Immundisolibacter sp.: one gene and its partner. The protein of the gene in region 2 interacts with the protein of the main gene of each other region in a pairwise test. Links are inferred from orthologs where the notes say so. Each region holds a gene or a part of one and is shown on either strand. Other genes may lie near its edges.

Region 1 (3,405 bases), on a different replicon or contig from region 2:
GTGGCGGCGCCGCGCTGCTGATCGGCATGCCGATCGAGGATGCCGGCGGGCGCTACTACAACGCCCTGGTGCAGTTGACGGGTCCGGGCGGCGAGTACCGCAAGCGGCACCTGGTGCCGTTTGGCGAGTACGTGCCGCTGCAGCGCCAGATCGGCCCGGTGCTGGACCTGCTGGCGGTGCCGATGTCGGATTTCTCGACCGGTGGTCCGGGCCAGCCGCTGCTGCGGATCGGCGAATCGCGGGTGGCGGCGTCGGTGTGTTACGAGATCCTGTTTCCGCAGGAACTGCGCGCCGGCGCGGCGGCCGACTGGCTCATCAACATCAGCAACGACGCCTGGTTTGGCGATTCCACCGCCCCGCCGCAGCACCTGGACATCGCCCGCATGCGGGCCCGTGAGCTGGGCAGACCGATTGCCCGCGCCACCAACACGGGGGTTACCGCCATCATCGACCACCGCGGCCGGGTCACGGCCCGCGCGGCGCCTTTCGAGCCGACTGTGCTGCGCGGCGAGCTGCTGCCGCGGCGGGGCCTGACGCCGTTCGCGCGCTTCGGCGAGATGCCGGTGACGCTGCTGTGCCTGGCGCTGTGTCTGGTCGGCGGGTGGCGGGGCCGGGCGGGCACGGGCCGGCGGCTATAATCGGCGGTCTTTTTTTGCCGCCCTTGCGCAGTCCTTCATGAATCGCCAGTACGACGCCGCCACGGTCGAAGCCCAGGCACAGGCCTGGTGGCAGGAACACCACGCCTTCGCGGCGGCCGACGACGGGCCGGGCGAGAAGTTCTACTGCCTGTCGATGTTTCCGTACCCGTCCGGTGCGCTGCACATGGGCCACGTGCGCAATTACACCATCGGCGACGTGCTGGCGCGCTTTCAGATGATGCAGGGCCGGCGCGTGCTGCAGCCGATGGGCTGGGACGCCTTCGGCATGCCGGCCGAGAACGCCGCCATCCAGCGCGGCATCGCGCCCAGCCGCTGGACCTACGACAACATCGCCCACATGCGCGCGCAGCTGCAGCGCCTGGGCTTTGCCTATGACTGGCGGCGCGAGATCGCCACCTGCCGGCCCGAGTACTACCGCTGGGAACAGTGGCTGTTCACGCGCCTGCTGAAGAAAGGCCTGGCCTACCGCAGGCTGGCGGCGGTCAACTGGGACCCGGTCGACCAGACGGTGCTGGCCAACGAGCAGGTCATCGACGGGCGCGGCTGGCGCTCCGGGGCGCTGGTCGAGCGGCGCGAGATTCCGCAGTGGTTCCTGCGCATCACCGCTTATGCCGACGAACTGCTGGCGGACCTGGACGGCCTGGACTGGCCGGAGCCGGTCAAGACCATGCAGCGCAACTGGATCGGCCGCTCGGTGGGTATGGAACTGAGCTTCGAGGTGCCCGGCTACGGGCAGTTGAAGGTATTCACCACGCGCCCGGACACGCTGTACGGCGCCACCTACATGGCGGTGGCGGCCGAGCATCCGCTGGCGCAGCAGGTGGCGGCCGGCAACCCGGCGCTGGCCGACGCCATCGACCAACTCAAACCCCGCGAGACCAGCGAGGCGGCGCTGCAGACCCAGGAAAAACTCGGCGTCGACACGGGCCTTCGCGCCGTGCATCCGCTGACCGGCGAGCAGATGCCGGTGTGGGTGGCCAACTTCGTGCTGATGGACTACGGCGAGGGCGCCATCATGGCCGTGCCCGGCCACGACCAGCGCGACTGGGAATTCGCCCGCCAGTACCGGCTGCCGATCCGGCCGGTGGTGGCGCCGGCTGGTTTCGACGGCGATCCGGCCAGCCTGGTCGAACACGCCGCGTTCACCGACAAGGGCCTGCTGATCAACTCCGGACCTCACGACGGTCTGGAGTTTCAGGCGGCCTTCGACGCCATCGCGGACCTGGCGCAGGCGCGCGGCATCGGCGCCCGGCGCGTGCAGTACCGCCTGCGCGACTGGGGCGTGTCGCGCCAGCGCTACTGGGGCTGCCCGATTCCGGTCATCCACTGCGAGGCCTGCGGACCGGTGCCGGTGCCGGACGCGCAGCTGCCGGTGCGCCTGCCCGAGGACGTCACGGTGGACGGCAGCGGCTCGCCGCTGACGCGCATGCCCGAGTTCTACGAGACCACCTGCCCGGACTGCGGTCGTGCGGCGCGCCGCGAGACGGACACCTTCGACACCTTCTTCGAGTCGTCCTGGTACTTCGCGCGTTTTGCCTGTCCCGATCTGGACACGGCCATGCTGGACCGGCGCGCCGACCACTGGCTGCCGGTGGACCAGTACGTCGGCGGCATCGAGCACGCCATCCTGCACCTGCTGTACGCGCGCTTCTTCACCAAGCTGATGCGCGACGAGGGCCTGATCAGCGCCAGCGAGCCGTTCACGCGGCTGCTCACGCAGGGCATGGTGCTCAAGGACGGCGCCAAGATGTCCAAGTCCAAGGGCAACACGGTCGACCCGCAGGCGCTGATCGATCGCTACGGCGCGGACACGGCGCGGCTGTTCATCATTTTTGCCTCGTCCCCGGACCAGGCGCTGGAATGGTCCGACGAGGGCGTGGCCGGTGCCAATCGTTTCCTGAAGCGCCTGTGGGCTTTCGCGGCCGATTTTCGCGCCTGGCGGGAGACCGCGCCGGCCGCCGATGCGCAGGCGCTGGACGCTGCGCAGCGCGACGCCCGGCGCGAAATCCACGCTTGTCTGCAGCAGGCCAGCCACGACTTTCGCAAGAACCAGTTCAACACCGTGGTGTCGGCCGGCATGAAGATGCTGAACGAGCTGTCGCGCCTGCCGGTGCCGGAAACCGGCGGCGGCTACCGGGCGCTGGTCGAGGAAGGCCTGTCCATCCTGCTGCGGCTGCTGTCGCCGATCGTCCCGCACATCACGCACGGCCTGTGGGATGAGCTCGGTTACCAGGGCCCGCTGCTGCGCGCTGCCTGGCCGCTGGTCGACCCGGCGGCGCTGCAAGCCGATGAAATCACGCTGGCAGTGCAGGTTTCAGGCAAGCTGCGCGGCACCGTGCGGGTGCCGGCCGGCGCCGATCAGGAAGCCGTGCGCGCGGCGGCGCTGGCCGAGCCGAACGTGCAGCGTTTCGTGGGCGAGGCGCCGGTGCGCAAGGTCATCGTGGTGCCGGGCAAGCTGGTCAATATCGTTGTCTGAACTGTCGACTGAACACCGGGTGAACCGATCCATGCGCCGATTTCTTTTCTTCCCGGCCCTGGCCGCACTGTTGCTGATGTCCGGCTGCGGCTTTCACGTGCGCGGCAACTACCAGCTGCCCGATACGGTGGGGGCGGTGTTCATCGACGTGCCGGGCTACGACTACGACCTGCGCCATCGCCTGCAGCGCACGCTGGCCAGCCGCGGCGTGCGTCTGGTCGAGGACGCCACGGCCGCCGATGCGGTGCTGCAGATCAGCAACCCGAGGTT
Region 2 (3,291 bases):
AGGCAAACAGCGGGTTCCAGGCGGCCTTCCCGCGCCTGTTCGGCGGCGGCGAGGCGCACCTGGAACTGCTCGACGACGACCTGCTCGAAGCCGGGGTCGGCATCGTTGCCCGCCCGCCGGGCAAGCGCAACAGTTCCATTCATCTGCTGTCGGGCGGCGAGAAGGCGCTGACGGCGATCGCGCTGGTGTTCGCGCTGTTCGAGCTGAGCCCCGCCCCGTTCTGCATGCTCGACGAAGTGGATGCGCCGCTGGACGACCACAACGTCGGCCGCTTCTGCGCCCTGGTGCGCGAGATGTCGGCGCGGGTGCAGTTCATCGTCATCACCCACAACAAGACCACCATGGAGCTGGCCGGCCAGCTGACCGGCGTCACCATGTCCGAGCCTGGCGTGTCGCGCCTGGTGGCGGTGGACGTGGACGAGGCCGTAGCGCTGGCGAGTGCCTGAAGGAGACCGCATGGACCAAGCCCAGGCGCGCGCGCGCATCGAGGCGCTGCGGCGCGAAATCGCCGAGCACGACTACCGCTACTACGTGCTGGACGCGCCCAGCATTCCGGACGCCGAGTACGACCGGCTGATGCGCGAGCTGCTGGCGCTGGAGGCCCAGTACCCGCAGCTGGTGACGCCCGACTCGCCGAGCCAGCGCGTCGGCGGCGCACCCTCGCCGGCCTTCGCGCCGGTGACGCATGCCGTGCCCATGCTGTCGCTGGCCAACGCCTTCGACGAGAGCGAGGTGCGCGATTTCGACCGCCGGGTGCGCGAGCTGACCGGCGAGGCGGTGGTGGACTACCACGCCGAGCCCAAGTTCGACGGCCTGGCCATCAGCGTGCTGTACCGCGACGGCCTGCTGGTGCAGGCGGCCACCCGCGGCGATGGCACCACCGGCGAGGACGTGACCGCCAACGTGCGCACCATCGCCGCCATCCCGCTGCGCCTGCGCGGCAATCCGCCGCCGCTGCTGGAAGCCCGCGGCGAGGTGTTCATGCCGCGCGAGGGCTTCGCGCGCTTGAACGCCGAACAGACGGCGCGCGGCGAGAAGCCCTTCGCCAACCCGCGCAATGCCGCCGCCGGCAGCCTGCGCCAGCTGGACCCGCGGATCACCGCCCGGCGGCCGCTGCGTTTCTACTGCTATGGCCACGGGCGCTTCGAGGGCTGGCTGCCGGCGCGTCACGGCGAGCGGCTGGATCTGCTGCACGAGTTCGGGCTGCCGGTGTGCCCGCAGCGTCAGCGGGTTACCGGCATCGAGGCGTGCCTGGCCTATTACGCACAGCTTGGCCGTCTGCGGCCGCAGCTGCCGTTCGACATCGACGGCGTGGTGTACAAGGTGGACCGTATCGATTTGCAGGAGCGGCTGGGATTTGTCTCGCGCGCGCCGCGCTGGGCGCTGGCGCACAAGTTCCCGGCCGAGGAGGCGGTGACCGTGCTCGACAACATCGAGGTGCAGATCGGCCGCACCGGCGCCGTGACGCCGGTGGCGCGCCTGCAGCCGGTGTTCGTCGGTGGCGTCACGGTGACCAACGCGACGCTGCACAACGAGGACGAGCTGCGGCGCAAGGACCTGCGCATCGGCGACAGCGTGGTCGTGCGCCGGGCCGGGGACGTGATCCCGGAAGTGGTGCGGGTGTTGCCGGAACGCCGGCCGGCGGATGCCCAGCCGTTCGTCATGCCCACGCATTGCCCGGTGTGCGGCTCCGACATCGTGCGCCTGGCCGGCGAGGCGGTTTCGCGCTGCAGCGGCAGGCTGCACTGCCCGGCGCAGCTGAAGGCCGGCATTGCCCATTTCGCCGGACGGCGGGCGATGGACATCGACGGCCTGGGCGACAAGCTGATCGAGCAACTCGTCGACCGTGGCCTGGTGCACGACGTGGCCGATCTTTATCACCTGGACGCGCCGACCCTGGCGGGCCTCGAGCGCATGGCCGAGCTGTCGGCCGCCAAGCTGGTGGCGGCGATCGAGGCCAGCAAGCGCACCACGCTGTCGCGCTTCATCTTCGCGCTCGGCATCCCGCTGGTCGGCGAGGAGGTGGCGCGGCAGCTGGCTGCCGAGTTCCGCACCCTGGATGCCGTGCTGACGCAGGACTGGGCGGCGCTGCACGAGCGTAAGCAGGCGATCGCCAAGGCCAATCAGAAGGCCCGCAAGCACAATGCCGACCACCCCGATCGTGCGCCGCTGCCGGTGCAGGAATTGCCCCTGCGCGGCATCGGCACCGAGATCACCGACAGCCTGGCCGAGTTCATCGCCGATGCCCGCAACCTGGATGTCATCCGCCGCCTGCTGGCAGCCGGCATCACGTTTCAGGACGACGGCGCCGCGCCGCGCGCGGCCGATCCCGCCGCGCAGCCCCTGGCCGGCAAGACTATCGTCATCACCGGCACCTTCTCGCAGCCGCGCGAGGCGCTTACCAAAGCGCTTGTGCGCCTGGGCGCGAAGGTCACCGGCAGCGTGTCGAGGAACACCGACTTCGTCGCCGTGGGCGAGAATCCGGGCAGCAAGGCCGACAAGGCGGTGCAGCTGGGGGTCGCGATCCTGGACGAGGCCGGCCTGATGGCGCTGCTTGGACAATGATGCGGCCGCGCTACGGGGTACGCGCCTTGAGCCGACGAAGTCGTCTGTTCGGCAGCAGCGGGGCCGTGCCCGCAACCGGCCTGGGCATTCGCGGCGGGGTGCCGCTCCCACGGGTCTTTTGCGTGGGAGGCCCACCCTCGGGCCGAACAGCCCCGGAACTTATTGCATGCGCTGCGAGTCTCATGCGGCAGCCGCCACGGCCCGCGTGTCGGCTGGCCGCAATCCAATGCTGAAACCCTGGCCTCTACTGGAGTCTGTATGACCGCGTTACGCGCTGTTTTCGCCGTGCTGCTGCTGTGGACTCCGTGGTGGTCCAGCGTCCATGCGGCGCTGCCGGAATTCACTCAATTGGTGAAGGACGTCGGCCCGTCCGTGGTCAATATTTCGACCACGCAGAAGGCCCGCACGCAGGAGCTGTTTCCGGGCATGCCGATGGATCCGAACGATCCGCGCAGCGAGTTTTTCCGGCGCTTTTTCGGCCAGCCGCCGGGCGGACAGCGGCAGGCCCGATCGCTGGGCTCGGGCTTCATCATTTCCTCTGACGGGACCATCCTGACCAACGCGCACGTGGTCAAGGACGCCGACGAGATTCTGGTCAAGCTGTCCGATCACCGCGAGGAGCCGGCCGAACTGGTCGGCCTGGACGAGCGCACCGACGTGGCGGTGCTGCGCATCAAGGCCAAGGACCTGCCGGTGGTGAAGATCGGCGACTCGGACCGGCTGGAG

Evidence for each region.
Region 1: the proteins of ligA (region 2) and leuS interact in binary tests that used the Escherichia coli proteins (3 or more experiments, as listed by UniProt). The link is inferred for Immundisolibacter sp. from one-to-one orthologs.

The regions. Positions count from the first base shown.
Region 1 is NZ_JACIZD010000004.1:43,072-46,476, reverse strand. Bases 314-3,405 are described here. They hold leuS (leucine--tRNA ligase), read left to right. Parts: upstream 314-675; coding sequence 676-3,135; downstream 3,136-3,405. Other genes in these bases: lptE (LPS assembly lipoprotein LptE), read left to right, coding at 3,167-3,405; lnt (apolipoprotein N-acyltransferase), read left to right, coding at 314-638. In the rest of the region: more of lnt, read left to right, coding at 1-313.
Region 2 is NZ_JACIZD010000010.1:47,672-50,962, forward strand. Bases 33-3,010 are described here. They hold ligA (NAD-dependent DNA ligase LigA), read left to right. Parts: upstream 33-456; coding sequence 457-2,565; downstream 2,566-3,010. Other genes in these bases: smc (chromosome segregation protein SMC), read left to right, coding at 33-446; H5U26_RS11130 (DegQ family serine endoprotease), read left to right, coding at 2,824-3,010. In the rest of the region: more of smc, read left to right, coding at 1-32; more of H5U26_RS11130, read left to right, coding at 3,011-3,291. UniProt on the Escherichia coli protein: DNA ligase that catalyzes the formation of phosphodiester linkages between 5'-phosphoryl and 3'-hydroxyl groups in double-stranded DNA using NAD as a coenzyme and as the energy source for the reaction.